Regions from separate parts of the Geobacillus sp. genome, predicted to be linked through region 1. Evidence: predicted binding sites of a transcription regulator. Region 1 holds the regulator's gene; the other holds the start of a gene.
What was found. Region 1 encodes Rex, which represses fermentation and respiration genes when NADH is low (regulators of the CRP and FNR family bind a similar motif). Its sites were predicted from a motif close to TTGTGAAATATTTCACAA; they were not measured.

Region 1 (10,283 bases):
GCCTTCTTCAACCGCAGCACGAGTCGAGTTGAGCGCATCTTCAATGCGCAGTTTGCGTTCTTTCAATTCCGTTTCTGTCGCTGCGCCAACTTTGATGACCGCTACGCCGCCAGCGAGTTTCGCCAAGCGTTCTTGCAGTTTTTCGCGGTCGAATTCGGACGTCGTTTCTTCAAGCTGCGCACGGATTTGGTTGATGCGCGCTTTGATGCGCTCCGAATCGCCAGCGCCTTCGACGATCGTCGTCGTTTCTTTCGTAACAACCACTTTTGACGCACGGCCGAGCGACGCGATCGTGGTCGATTTCAGTTCACGGCCAAGCTCTTCCGAGATCACTTCGCCGCCTGTCAAAATCGCAATGTCTTCGAGCATCGCTTTGCGGCGATCACCGAAGCCAGGCGCTTTGACAGCAACCGCATTGAACGTGCCGCGCAGTTTGTTGACAACAAGCGTTGCGAGTGCTTCGCCTTCGACATCTTCCGCAATGATCAGGAGCGGACGGCCTTGTTGCACGACTTGCTCAAGAACCGGTAACAGCTCTTGGATGCTCGATACTTTTTTGTCTGTAATCAAGATGTACGGATTTTCGAGAACAGCTTCCATTTTTTCCGTATCTGTAATCATGTACGGCGAAACGTAACCGCGGTCGAATTGCATCCCTTCGACAACGTCGAGTTCCGTCGTGAAGCCTTTCGATTCTTCAAGCGTGATGACGCCGTCATTGCCGACGCGTTCCATCGCTTCAGCGATCAATCGGCCGACTTCTTCGTCAGCAGCCGAGATCGCAGCCACTTGGGCGATCGATTCTTTTCCTTTGATCGGTTTGGAGATGGCTTTTAATTCTTCAACCGCTACCGCTACCGCTTTTTCAATCCCGCGGCGGATGCCCATCGGATTGGCGCCAGCTGCCACGTTTTTCAATCCTTCACGGATCATCGCTTGAGCCAATACGGTAGCCGTTGTCGTCCCGTCCCCAGCGATGTCGTTCGTTTTGCTGGCGACTTCAGCGACCAGTTTCGCGCCCATGTTTTCAAACGGGTCTTCGAGTTCGATTTCTTTCGCGATCGTTACCCCGTCGTTCGTGATGAGCGGAGAACCGAATTTTTTCTCCAATACGACGTTGCGGCCTTTCGGACCTAATGTGACTTTCACTGCGTCTGCGAGTTTGTCCACCCCGCGCAACATCGCACGGCGCGCTTCTTCGCTGAACTTAATTTCCTTTGCCATACCCCGTTACCTCCTTATGAATTTATTTCACTGCATGCCGTGAAAAAGGTAAGTATTCGTGTCATAAAGTTAAGGATATGTCAGTTTTCCGGAATGTTTATGTGGTAAACGCAATATATTAGCGGATGACAGCCAAAACGTCGCTTTCGCGCAAAATTAAGTATTCTTTTCCGTCGTATTTTACTTCCGTGCCGGCGTATTTCGAGAAAATGATGCGGTCGCCGACTTCAACTTCCGGCGCAACGCGTTGGCCGTTGTCAAGCACGCGGCCTGCACCGACAGCGACAACGCGGCCTTCTTGCGGCTTTTCTTTCGCCGTATCCGGCAGCACGATGCCGCTAGCCGTTTTTTCTTCAGTTTCCACGACTTCAATGACAATGCGATCGCCTAATGGCTTCAACACGGGAAACAACCTCCTTAACGATAGTTTTCGCCGTTCTTATTAGCACTCATCATTATTGAGTGCTAACACACTTATAATATTAATGAACTCTTCTCCGTTTTGCAAGTAGGAAATACAAAAAAATAACTGTTTTTCTTTCATGCGCGAAGATAAGGAGAAAATGGGATAACAAGCTGTCAGGCCCCAGATCAATCGGCGCACAAAATCCATTTTCATTATTGCACATTTCTAACATCAATAAACAACGCTAGGCAATTTTTTTGTGGCGGCCGCGCCAACCACGGCCGGCGCGCTTTTCTTATCATTTCGCCGAACATGTGCTACAATACGGATATATTTGAAATAAAGGGGTAAAACGATTTGAAGCGCCGTTACTGGTATGTCATCATCACCTATATCGCCATGCAGCTGTCTTCCTTTGTCGGTGTGCCGCTCCTTCGCTCCCTCGGCGTCGGCCAAGGCGCGCAAACACGTCTCGAAGCAGCGAAAATTGCCTCCGGCTATTGGGCGGTCATCAGCTTTTTATTGGCTTTTGCCATCATTTTATGGCTGCTGCGCGGCGACCGCGATGAACGGACAATGCGGCGGCTGCCGCTCGCCTCGTCATGGATGTGGGCGATCTCGGGCGTCTTTTTGGCGCTTGCCGCGCAAAGCGTTGCCGCCAACATCGAATGGCGTCTATTGGGCATTGAGCCGGGCTCGGAAAACACAAGGCAAATCATCGACATCATCCGCCTGACGCCATTGCTCGTCGTCGTCACGTCGGTCATCGGCCCGGTTTTGGAGGAACTCATCTTCCGCAAAATCATTTTTGGCTCGCTTTATGAAAAATACAACTTTTGGTTGGCAGCGCTGGCCAGCTCGCTTCTGTTTGCTCTCGCCCACATGGAGCCGGAGCATTTGCTTTTGTACACATCCATGGGGATGGTGTTCGCCTTTTTATACGCCAAAACCGGACGCATTTTCGTGCCGATGTTCGCCCATGTAGCAATGAACACGTTTGTCGTTGCCGTTCAAATTTTGTTGGCTGATGAATTGGAAAACATGATGCGCCAAGCGGAACTGCCGCTGGCCATTTGGAGGATTTGGCTATGACGCGCCATCCGCGGCTGTTTTCTGTTCCGTATTTCATCTTGGGCTTCCTGTTTACGTATTTGGCGATCGAAAGCGTTCATGAAACGATTTGGAACGTCTCAACCATCGCGTTGGCGGCGCTGGCCGCTTTTGATTTCGGCACCGCCTTTCGCTTGTTCTTCACACCGAGACAATAAAACCCTCCCCATTGGGGGAGGGTTTTTGCCTGGCGCCGTATGAACCGTCCTCTTGATGCTGCCCTCAATATGGATCGCCGCTTCCTTCCTCCGCCGCTAATTGCGCCTTTCGATAGCCGATTTTGGCAACCCAGATGCTCCCCTCATACAAAAGCGTCAGTGGAATCATGACGATCACTTGCGACAACACATCCGGCGGCGTAATGGCGGCCGCTAAAATAAGCAGCGCCAAATACGCATACTTGCGGATGCGAACAAGAAGCTGCGGCGTAATAAGCCCTAAGCGGGTGAAAAACAGGACAACAATCGGCAGCTGAAACACGATGCCAAACGGCAGCACGAGCTGCAGCAAAAACTGAAAATATTCATTAATGCCGATCATCTGTTGAATGCCGAGCCGTTCCGCCAGCTGATTCATAAACCGGACGACAAATGGAAACAAGACGAAATACGCAAAACCAACCCCGGCTAAAAATAGAATGATCGATGCTGGAATGTAGCTGAGCGTTGCTTTCCGCTCTTTTTCATACAGCCCCGGACTGACAAACGCCCAAATTTGATACAACAGCACCGGAGCAGTCAGTACAGCGGCGATGACAAAGGCAAACTGAAAATACACTTTAATCGGATCGGTGAGGCGGAACGCGTTCATCGTCAGCTGTTTCGCTTCCACAGTGTGCTGCAAATACACAATGACGTCATCGACAAAAAAGAAGCTGGCTACAAGCGCCGCAACGAAAAAGAGAAGCACGATGATCAGCCGTTTCCGCAGCTCTCCGAGGTGTTCATACACGGACATTTCTTTGTCATTCATCGTTTCCCCATCCTGCCTTGTCATCGGTCGGTTTTCGTTTCTTCGTCATCAGCGAGCCCTTTTGTGGCGTCTTTAAACTCGCGAAGCGACTGGCCGAACGACCGCCCCAACTCCGGCAGCTTTTTCGTGCCAAACAGCAACAAAATGACAAGAACGAGCAACAAATATTTCATGTGTTGTTCTCTCCTTTTTACGATGGCGATGGATAGTTTTTCAAAAAATAGACGAGCGACTGCAGCTCAATGGCTAAATCGATATGATGGACACGAATATGGTTCGGCACGTTCAACCGCGCCGGAGTAAAGTTTAAAATGCCTTTAATTCCTTGCGCGACAAGGCGGTCGGTCAGCGCTTGAGCCGCGGCGGCCGGCACGGTTAAAATCGCGATCGGAATGTCGCCGCGAAGCCGCTCCTCCAGCTCATCGAGATGATAGACCGGCACCCCGCCGACTGTCGTTCCGACCTTCCGTTCATCGACATCAAACGCCATGACAATTTTCGTGTTGTTATTTTTCGAAAAGTTGTAGTTTAAAAAGGCGGTGCCTAAATTGCCGACGCCAAACAAGGCGACTTCGGTCACCTCATCCTCTTCAAGCGTCTGGCGGAAAAACGACAACAAATAATTGACATTATACCCGTATCCCTTTTTGCCAAGCGCGCCAAAATACGAAAAGTCGCGGCGAATTGTCGCCGGATCGACTTTCACCGCCTCGCTCAGCTCGGCGGAGGACACGCGCTGCTTCCCTGAGGCATGTAAATTTTCCAAAAACCGATAGTATAACGGCAGACGCTTGGCAGTCGCCTGCGGGATTTTCGGTTGTTCGTTGCTCATCGTTTCATCCCCCAGCTAATCGGTTTTCCGTCGATAATGGCCGGACTTCCCGCCCGTTTTTTCGACCAAATACGTTGGACCGATCGTCATTCCTTTATCGAGCGATTTGCACATGTCGTACACAGTCAATGCGCATACCGAAGCCGCCGTCAGCGCTTCCATCTCCACTCCTGTGCTCCCTTTCGTTTTGACCGTCACGGTAATCACAAGTTTATACGCTTCCGCCTCTTTTTCCCAAGCAAAGGCAATATCGACGCCTTTTAACATAAGCGGATGGCACATCGGAATAAGATCGGCCGTTTTTTTCGCCGCCATGACCCCGGCCACCTGGGCTACCGCCAGCACATCACCTTTCTCAATGGCATTGTTCGTCATCTTTTCGTAAATCTCTTCATTGACGGTGACGCTCGTTCTCGCCACCGCTATCCTGATCGTATCTTCCTTGTTCGTAATGTCGACCATTTTCGCCCGGCCTTGTTCATTGAAATGCGTAAACGATGACAAGACAATCTCCTCCATTTATCACTATACACCATTTTTCGTTATCTGTCTTTGACCGTTTTCGCGACTTACGTTAAACTATTCGCGAGGTGACGGACATGATCATTTTGCAAGTGAATGGAATCACGAAATATTTTGGCGCTGACCTTATTTTATCGAATATAAAACTAGAAATACAGTCCCGCGCCCGCATTGCTCTTGTCGGCCGCAACGGCGCAGGCAAATCGACGCTGCTGAAGATCATCGCCGGCGAACTTTCTTCCGACAGCGGTGAAATCATCAAGCCAAGCCATATCAAAATCGGCTATTTGGCGCAAAACAGCGGGCTCGACTCGTCACGCTCCATTTGGGACGAGATGCTGGACGTATTCGCGCCGCTCCGGGCGATCGAAGCGCAGCTAGCAGAGCTCGGCGCCCAGCTTGGCGACCCGGATCTGCTCGCCGATCCGTCCCGCTACGAAAAAACGCTTCAAGCGTATGACAACTTGCAAGAGCAATACAAAGAACAAGGGGGCTATCAGTATGAAGCCGACATCCGCTCTGTTTTGCACGGGCTGCAATTTTCGTCATACGATTACCAAACAACGCCCGTTTCCTCGCTAAGCGGCGGACAGCGGACGCGGCTCGCCCTTGGAAAACTGCTGTTGGCCAAGCCGGACTTGCTTATTTTAGACGAGCCGACGAACCATTTGGACCTCGATACGCTCACATGGCTCGAGCAATATTTACAGGCATACCCCGGCGCCGTTCTGCTCGTTTCCCATGACCGCTACTTTTTGGACAAAGTCGTCACCGAAGTGTACGAGCTGTCCAACGCGACGCTTAAGCGGTATAGCGGCAATTACAGCCGCTATTTGGAGCTTCGGGCCGAGCAATACGAACAAGAGCTAAAACGATACGAAAAGCAACAGGAGGAAATCGCCCGCCTCGAAGACTTCATCCGGCGCAACATCGCCCGCGCCTCGACAACGAAACGGGCGCAAAGCCGGCGAAAGCAGCTCGAAAAAATGGAGCGGCTTGAACGCCCGGCCGGAGATGAAAAATCAGCTTCTTTTTCTTTTGCGATTGAGCGGCCGAGCGGCCATGAGGTGCTCACCGCAGAGCAATTGACCGCCGGCTATCGCGAAGGCGCACCGGTCATCCGCCAAATCAGCTTTCGCATAACACGGGGGGAGAGTGTCGCCTTGGTCGGACCAAACGGCATCGGCAAGTCGACATTGTTGAAGACGATCGCCGGAAAGCTCCCAGTCCAATCCGGAAAGCTCCGGTACGGTGCAAATGTGAAAATCGGCTATTACGACCAAAACCAGGCGGAACTGTCGACAAACAAACGAGTGCTCGACGAGTTGTGGGACGCCTACCCGGACAAAACCGAAAAAGAAATTCGCACCGTGCTCGGCAACTTTTTGTTTTCCGGCGACGACGTCTTAAAACCGGTTTCCGCCTTAAGCGGCGGAGAGAAAGCACGCCTGGCGCTCGCCAAACTCATGCTGCAAAAAGCCAACGTTCTCTTGTTGGATGAACCGACCAACCATCTCGACCTTGACAGCAAAGAGATGCTCGAGCAGGCGCTTGTCGACTATCCGGGAACGATCTTGTTCGTCTCCCACGACCGCTATTTCATTAATCGCATCGCGACAAAGCTGTTTGAACTCTCGGGCGATGGGCTTGTCGAATATTTAGGAGACTATGACTATTACGTGGCGAAAAAAGAAGAAATGCGCGAATTGGCGCGCCTGGACTCCCACCCGCCCGCATCACCGGACAGCGGCGAAACAGCCAAATCCACATACGAGCAAGAAAAAGAGGAAAAAAGACGACAGCGCCAACGGCAGCGCCGTCTGGAAGAGATCGAAGCCGAGATCGCCGCACTGGAAGCACAAATCGCTGAAACCGAGCAGCAGCTGTGCGACCCGTCTGTATACGGCGATTATGAAACCGTGCAGCAGCTCACGCAAGAAAACGAAAAGCGGAAACAGCAGCTTGAAACGTTATTGGCCGAGTGGGAACAGCTCTACGCCTCGTTTTGAGCCAATCCGCTGCCAGGGAACGCCAACACGGGCATCTAGCGGCTTCATGTGCACTGCTCGTGCGCATCACCGCGCCAGGCCGATCACAGGCCAAACTCATTTAGCAGCCTTTTGCCTTGTTCATGAAAGCTGCTTCTTAGGTGAAGGACGATGACTGACAAGAGGGTGTCCCCAAAGGATTGGAACACCCTCTTTCGTTGCATATATATGCTTGCTGTTTCTGCCGCACTAGACGTGCGCCTATCTTGAAGGCAGGCGACCTTTTAGGTCAGCCCCGTTTTTGTGTTAATCACATTATACACAAAGAAATCCACACTTTTCTGTGCAAAACAGAAGTTATTCACCGACTTTTCCACATTATCCACAACCAATCCCTTTCCTCATATGAAAAAATGATTGTGTATTGCACTCCTCGCCGTTATCATGTTTTTTTACTTTTCCACATTGTCCACAACCTATGGATAAAAATATGCACAACAAGTCCCCACCCGACGGCCGTTCCGCTTGCCAAACAAAAAAGAGCAGACCACCTGCCCTAAGCGATCCGCTCTATGAAATCCCCAACCTCCTAGAAGGCCGGTGACAAACTGCTGTCACGAGCAAATCAACGGCATTTCGCCAAAAAAGAAGGCTGATTCCACAGTTTTTCTCTAATTGAGAAACAAGTGGAGCTAGCAGTATTTTGTACTAAATCACCGACCTTCTAGACAAGCGGCAAGCTTGGATTGGCGTTGAGCGCCAAATCAGCCCGCTTTCCTTGTTGATATAACACAGTTCCCGCAACGGCAATCATCGCCGCATTATCAGTGCATAGCGATAACGGTGGGATGACAAGCTCCACATCGGGGAGCTCTTTCATTTTCTCCTGCAGTGCAGCCCGAAGCCCGCGGTTGGCCGCCACTCCGCCGGCGAGCAGCACTTGCCGCACATTGTACTGTTTCGCCGCCTGCACTGTTTTCGTCACCAGCACATCGACGACGCTGGCCTGAAAGCTCGCGGCCATCTGTCTCGGATCGATCTCCTCGCCGCGCTGCTTCGCTTTGTGGAGCGCATTGAGAACCGCTGATTTTAAGCCGCTGAAGCTGAAATCATACGAACCTTCCTCAAGCCACGCTCGCGGCAAATCAATCACGGGCTCGCCCTCATGAGCCAACCGGTCGATGTGCGGTCCTCCTGGGTACGGAAGGCCTAAAGCCCGCGCCACCTTGTCATACGCCTCACCAGCAGCGTCGTCGCGCGTCTCGCCAATGACTTGAAACGCCCCGTGGCCTTCCATGTAAACAAGCTCCGTATGCCCGCCGGAAACGACAAGCGCCAACAGCGGAAATTTCATCTCCGCCACGAGCTGGTTGGCGTAAATATGACCAGCAATATGATGCACCCCGACAAGCGGCAACCCGTGGGCAAACGCGAGCGCCTTTGCGGCGTTCACCCCGACAAGGAGCGCCCCAACCAACCCCGGTCCGGCCGTCACCGCAATGGCATCAAGATCGGAAAACGATACGCCAGCCTGCCGCATCGCTTCCTCCATGACGAGTGTAATTTGTTCGACATGATGGCGCGAGGCAATTTCCGGCACAACACCGCCAAACCGCCGATGGCTTTCCATTTGCGACGCCACAACATTCGATAAAATCTCTTTTCCGTTTTTCACCACGGCCGCCGCTGTTTCATCGCAGCTCGTTTCAATACCTAGTACATGCACGTTTTCATTCATGTCAGTTTCACCCACATCACTAGCGCATCTTCAAAATTGTCCGGATAATACCGTTTGCGGATGCCGCCATTGCGAAACCCAAGCTTTCGGTACAACGACTGGGCGACATGGTTCGAGACGCGCACTTCCAGCGTCATCGTCGCCGCCCCATGCTGCTTGGCTGTTTCCATAAGGCGGCGCATAAGCGCTTCGCCGAGTTTTTGTCCGCGAAACTGTGGCAGCACAGCGACATTCGTCACATGCGCTTCATCAATCACGAGCCACATCCCCGCATACCCGATGATCCGTCCGCGGTGCACCATGACAATATATTTCGCGTAACGATTGTACATCAGTTCATTATAAAAAGATTCCCGGCTCCACGGCGCGGTAAACGACGCCTGTTCGACTTGCACGACCTCATCGATATCATGAATGGTCATCGGCCGGAATTGCACATCGATCCCCATCGTCCCCGTCCCCTTTTTGTTTCGCAAGCCATTTCGCTTCCGCTTCCGCAAGACGGATGTAATTCGGCACAAACGTATGCGGATTCTCATGTTCTTTCTCTTTTCCGAGCATGATGAGCTCACTTGGCCGCGGCAATGTCAACGACGGCGGCGTCATGAAAAACCGCCCGCCCAAGCGGCTCCGAAACAGCTCACTATATACCGGCGCATCGGCTCCGATGAACAATACATCCTCTCCCCGTCTGCGTAAATGATCGGCCCACTCGTCCGCCGCCACAATCCGGTCCGCTTCAAGGCATCGGAGCGCGCCGTCCTCGTACCGGTACAACCCGGTGTAAATTTGTCCGCGCCGCGCGTCAAACAGCGGGACGAGCAAACCGGGGAAATACCGGCCATTAGCGGCGAGCACCTCTAAACTCGAGACGCCGGCTATCGGAATGCCGAGCGACCAAGCGAGCGTTTTCGCAATGGTGACACCGATCCGCACCCCGGTATAAGATCCAGGGCCTTTCGCAACAACAACTAAATCAAGCTCATTGGGCGCCATTCCGCACTGCCGAAGCAGCGACTCAATGGCCGGCATCGTCCGGACAGAATGATCTCTTTTGACACTCGTAATGAATTCCCCTTTAATAACATCCCCATCCGCCACAGCAATGCCTAGCGGCATATTCGATGTATCAATCCCTAATATTTTCATGACGCAAAAATCTCCTTGCATAGCTGTTCATAGCGCCACCCTGACGGCTCAAAGACAAGTCTCCGTTCATCGCCGCCATGGCGAAACAAAGAAACGGTCAGCCGCTCCTCAGGCAGCTGCCCCGCAATCAAATGGGCCCACTCGACAACCGCAACACCATCACCGTTAAAATATTCATCAAATCCGAGATCCTCCCATTCGTCTTCAAGCCGATACACATCCATATGATAAAGCGGCAGCCGCCCATCATACTGCTTGATAATCGTGAAGGTCGGGCTGTTGACGTTTTGTACAATGCCCAGCCCCTCGGCAATCCCTTTCGTAAACGTTGTTTTTCCCGCA
Region 2 (4,938 bases), on a different contig from region 1:
GGAGATATATAGCAGCCCTGGAAAAGCGAGTGATGATGAATCGCTCCTTTCTTTTGAGGACTGGGGAAACGAACGTGTAGAGTAAGTAGTTGAGGAAAGGGATGGGATTGTAGCGCAGAACAAATGAGGACAATCGTTCCCCATTCATATTATAAATGATTCGTAGAAATTTGAAAATAACGTTTTGTGTCATTGTCGCTTTGTATCCGTCCAGGAAAAGGAGTGCGTTTTAGCCCGTACGGTCATGTTAATCCCGGCAGCGACATTGTTTTTAAGAAAATCGAACTTCCTTTCTTTAATAATAGGGAGAAACAAGGGATTTAATCGGAATCGTTCATGATCAATGTACGATTTAAAAAAGAAAGAGCTGGCTCCAAAAGTCCACTTGTTAGTGGATTTTTGGGTCAGCCCCCTTTCATTTGTGAACGTTTTCAATCACTTGTGGCATTTGTCCGGCGTGGTGTGTTCGGTTTCCTTTTGCTTGTCATGGCATGGAAAGCAGTACAACGTCTCTGTTTCTCGGCTGACGACGCCGTTTAAAAACCCATGCAGACAATGGATCGGCTTGCCGCATTGCGCGCAAAAGCCAACAAGCTCTTCCAACCGCCATTTCTCCTTTCATGGGGATTGAACATGTTCACCTTCGGGCTGTGACGCTCGTCACTACCCCCCAAGGTTCAAGCGGTTATGATAAAGTATATAATTCATTATACTACAAAGGAGGCCAATGTTATGAACCAATTTGCTGCCAAAATCCACGCCCCGGACTATCCGCCGCGCGATCGCCATCCGGCAATTTTTCGGCTGTTTGACAATTTGAAGCCGGGGGAAGTGATGGAGCTGACGAATGACCATGACCCGCGTCCGCTGCAATACCAATTCATGATGGAGCGTCCGGATCAGTTTACATGGGAGTACTTAGAGGAAGGGCCGGACGTATGGCGGGTGGCCATCGGCAAAAAATAAATCATCCGCTCCATAGGGATTTCCGTCGACAGGCGGAAATCTTTTTTTTTCGCCGGTTCGTATGGTACGGTAGGGACAGATGATGTTCGGAAAGAGGGGATAGAGATGAAACGAGCCATTGCCGGAGCGGTGCTCGCCGGCGGCCAGTCGCGCCGGTTCGGGCGGCCGAAGGCGTTTGCGCTGCACGAAGGCGCCCCGTTTTTCACTTGGTCGGTCGCGGCGCTTGATCCGATCGCGGATGAATTGTATATCGTCAGCCACCCGTCGCTTGTCGATGAATTCCGCCGCCAAACGGATATCCCGGTGCTGCTCGATGTCGAGCGCTGCCGCGGCTGTGGGCCGCTGGCCGGCCTTTACACCGTTATGGAACAGAGCCGAGCGGATTGGGTGTTCGTCTTGCCGTGCGACATGCCGTACATGCGGCGGGAAGTGACAGAGCGGCTTGCTTCCTATATTGATCCGATGTTTGACGCCATCGTCCCGCTCCATGGCGTCCGTCCCGAACCATTGGTCGCCTTATACCACCGACGGCTTCGCTCCGTGATCGCCGAGCTGCTTGATGCCGGCGAACGGCGGATGATCTCGCTTATTGACCGCGCCCGCGTCCGCTATGTTGACGCCCAACAGCTTGCCGCGGATGAAACCGTATGGCGCAATGTCAATACGGAGGGAGAGTACCGGTGAAGGGGGAATTGTGGCCGAAGCAGACATAGCATATACTTTTTTTCAATCAGAAGAGCCATCCTTGCTTTACTTTTTGGGCGTATGTCGGGTCAATATATTATACCGCCTGTTCAGATGGCTGTCATCTTCGCCCATGGTACGATCGCCCTCTGTTGTGGCTTTGCTGTGGATGTGATCGATATCACATAACGCGCCTGAATGTTGCGGTACAATGGAGGCCAAGGAGGGGGCCGCAATGCGAGATTTTAATGAAAATCCGTTTATTGTGATTTGGGAATTGACGAGAGCTTGTCAACTCAAGTGCCTTCATTGCCGCGCCGAAGCGCAATACCATCGCGATCCGCGCGAGTTGACGTTTGAGGAAGGGAAAAAACTGATCGATGAGATTTACGCGATGGATCAGCCGATGCTCGTCTTTACGGGCGGCGATCCGCTCATGCGTCCGGATGTGTACGATTTAGCGAAATATGCGATCGATAAAGGGCTGCGCGTGTCAATGACGCCAAGCGCGACGCCGAACGTGACGAAAGAGGCGATCCGCAAAGCAAAAGAGGTCGGCCTGTCGCGCTGGGCATTTAGCCTTGACGGGCCGAACGCCGAGATTCACGACCATTTCCGCGGCGTGAGCGGCTCGTTTGATTTGACGATCCGTGCGATTCAATACTTGCATGAGCTCGACATTCCCGTGCAAATCAACACCGTCATTTCGCGATACAACGTTCATGTGCTTGATGAAATGGCGGAATTGGTTGAGAAGATGAAATGCGTCCTTTGGAGCGTCTTTTTCCTTGTGCCGACAGGCAGGGGGAAGGAGGAGGACATGATTTCCCCCATCGAGCATGAGCGGGTGTTCCGCTGGTTGTATGAAACGAGCAAGCGCGTTCCGTTTGACATTAAAACGACAGCCGGCCAGCATTACCGCCGCGTTGTGCTGCAGGCGAAAATGCGCGAAGGAAAAGCGACAAAAGGCGGCATCCGTTACGAAGATGTGTTGAACCAAGGGTTGACCGGACAAGTCGACGGGCTCGGCCGCGCGCCGAAAGGAGTAAACGACGGCAACGGTTTCGTCTTTATTTCCCATATTGGCGACGTCTATCCGAGCGGGCTGCTGCCGGTCAAAGCCGGGAACGTCCGGGAAACGCCGCTGGCGGACATTTACCGACACTCGCCGATTTTCCAAGACTTGCGCAATCCGGACAAATATAAAGGAAAATGCGGCGTCTGCGAGTTCCGATATGTGTGCGGCGGCTCTCGTTCACGCGCTTACGCTGTAACGGGCGACTATTTGGAAAGCGAGCCGTATTGTGTTTACATTCCAAAGGCGCTGCGGACAAAAGAGCGAAGCCAACGGTAAGAAGGCGGTGAAAAACAGCCGCTTAAAATGACGGCGCTACGGCGTTCGTGAGATGGTTGCCCGGGCGCATGCGGCGGATGTTGGATGTGTGTTCAAAACATACGGGGGAGGAGCAGGCGCCCTTCCCCGTTTTTGTTGAAAGATCATTCGTGGTTCAACTCGACTATAAAGGTCTCGGGCCCGGTCGGCGCTGCGCTTCCTCCTTTTGGTGTTTGTCGCTGCGCTGTTGTTGAATGCTGTTTTGTTTCTTTCGCTCGGCCTGCTCGTGATGGCGTTGGGCATTTTGGTCTTGGTGATTCCGCCTACTTTCGAAGAGTTTGCCCGCATGGTCTGCTTTTTGTTGTTATGTCTTGTGTATATCGCCTTTTGGCTGAATCACGGCATTTTGTTTTCCGTCGTCTTCCGCCAGGCGGCGACATCCGCGTTGTCGTCGATGGCCGTTTGGCTGTTTTTCAATCTTTTCTACTCGATGATCGTGGAAGTGTTTGCGAAATCGTTTTTGCAGTTTGATGCCATTACGTCCGTCGAGCAGGCGGTCGGCCGTCAAGAGTTGGTGCTTGGTCTCATGAGATTGTCGCCGAGCTACTTGTTCAATGAATCAACAACCGCCTTTTTCGCCGGACGTCCGAACGCTAGGGATCGTCACGGTGGAGCAAACGGCCGGCGCTGTTGCGACCCCCTTGCCATTCTCGCAAAGTTTGCTGCTCATTTGGCCGCAGGTGACCGCGCTCATTGCCGCCACTCTCATCTGCTTTGCGATCGCGTATTGGTTGTTTATGAGGCAGGAGATACGGGCGGAGTGGGTGAGAAAACAAGTTGTTTCCGTAGACGGGGCGGAAGAGATGTGTGCGCCCAACAGCGTTTCTTATCGTTCGGATGTGAAAAACGTTCTGCCAAATCGTGTCCGTTCCTTTTGGGGACGGGCTTTTTCTTTTTTTGGATGTGACAAAACCGTGACAACGCTTGTGGCAAAATGGTGACAACAGGCAAGAATGTGATAAGCCTCACAAATCTGTTTCCTTTTCCTGTGTATGATGGAAGTACAAACAGCGTCACAAATTTTGAAAGTTTGGGAGGGGCTTTTCATGAATAAACAAAAGGCGCTGCTGCCGATTACGACGTTCGCCATGTTGTTTTCATTCGTCGTGTGGGCCGTGTTTTCGCCGCTTGCGAGTACGTTTCAGCAAATGTACGGGCTGACATCGACGTAAAAAAGCATTTTGGTCGCCATTCCGGTGCTGCTTGGCTCGATCATGCGTGTGCCGCTTGGCATTTGGACGGACCAGATCGGCGGGCGCAGGCTGTTTTCGCTGCTGCTCTTGTTTCTTGTCATTCCGCTTGTTGGCGCAGGGTTTGCAGATTCGTATGCGATGCTTCTGTTTTGGGCGTTTTTCATCGGCATGGCCGGAACGTCGTTCGCCATTTCGATGACGTTCGTTTCCCGCTTGACTCCGCCGGAAAAGCAAGGGACGGCGCTTGGGATTAACGCGATGGGCAACATCGGCACGGCGGTTGCTTCGTTTTCCGTTCCATCGATTGCCGCAGCGTTTGGTGTGCCTTGGACTTTTTGGGGGATGATCATTCCGGTTGTCGTCATGCTCGTTCTCGTTTGGTTTTTCACACCGGATATGCCGAAACCGAAACAACAAAAAACGGTGCGTGAATCGCTGTCGGTATTGAAATATAAACATACGTGGACGTTGTCGCTCTTTTACTTTGTTACGTTCGGGGCGTTTGTTGCTTTCGGCATTTACTTGCCGGCGCTGCTCGTTGACTTGTATGGGTTGACGCCAGTGGATGCTGGGATGCGCGCGGCTGGGTTTACTGTACTCGCTACGCTCGCGCGGCCAGTCGGCGGCTATCTTGGCGATAAAATCGGAGCTGAACGGGTGTTGACGTTCGTCTACGCTGGAATGACAATCGGCGCGTTGGTG

Region 2: the regulator Rex is predicted to act here: its motif matches at 1,820-1,837, upstream of IKE44_RS02455 (TIGR04053 family radical SAM/SPASM domain-containing protein).

What each region holds. Positions count from the first base shown of each region.
Region 1 is NZ_JAFWFM010000097.1:479-10,761, reverse strand. It holds gene groL (chaperonin GroEL) at 1-1,224, opposite strand, end outside; gene groES (co-chaperone GroES) at 1,343-1,627, opposite strand; gene IKE44_RS06220 (CPBP family intramembrane glutamic endopeptidase) at 1,988-2,722, shown strand; gene IKE44_RS06215 (YdiK family protein) at 2,719-2,898, shown strand; gene tatC (twin-arginine translocase subunit TatC) at 2,963-3,712, opposite strand; gene tatA (twin-arginine translocase TatA/TatE family subunit) at 3,733-3,885, opposite strand; gene IKE44_RS06200 (redox-sensing transcriptional repressor Rex) at 3,903-4,544, opposite strand; gene moaC (cyclic pyranopterin monophosphate synthase MoaC) at 4,560-5,048, opposite strand; gene IKE44_RS06190 (ABC-F family ATP-binding cassette domain-containing protein) at 5,144-7,075, shown strand; gene tsaD (tRNA (adenosine(37)-N6)-threonylcarbamoyltransferase complex transferase subunit TsaD) at 7,779-8,792, opposite strand; gene rimI (ribosomal protein S18-alanine N-acetyltransferase) at 8,789-9,241, opposite strand; gene tsaB (tRNA (adenosine(37)-N6)-threonylcarbamoyltransferase complex dimerization subunit type 1 TsaB) at 9,201-9,941, opposite strand; gene tsaE (tRNA (adenosine(37)-N6)-threonylcarbamoyltransferase complex ATPase subunit type 1 TsaE) at 9,938-10,283, opposite strand, start outside.
Region 2 is NZ_JAFWFM010000040.1:61-4,998, forward strand. It holds gene IKE44_RS02440 (hypothetical protein) at 436-603, opposite strand; gene IKE44_RS02445 (DUF2249 domain-containing protein) at 733-966, shown strand; gene IKE44_RS02450 (molybdenum cofactor guanylyltransferase) at 1,072-1,650, shown strand; gene IKE44_RS02455 (TIGR04053 family radical SAM/SPASM domain-containing protein) at 1,886-3,004, shown strand; partial or broken gene IKE44_RS02460 (ABC transporter permease subunit) at 3,216-3,801, shown strand; partial or broken gene IKE44_RS02465 (MFS transporter) at 4,090-4,938, shown strand, end outside.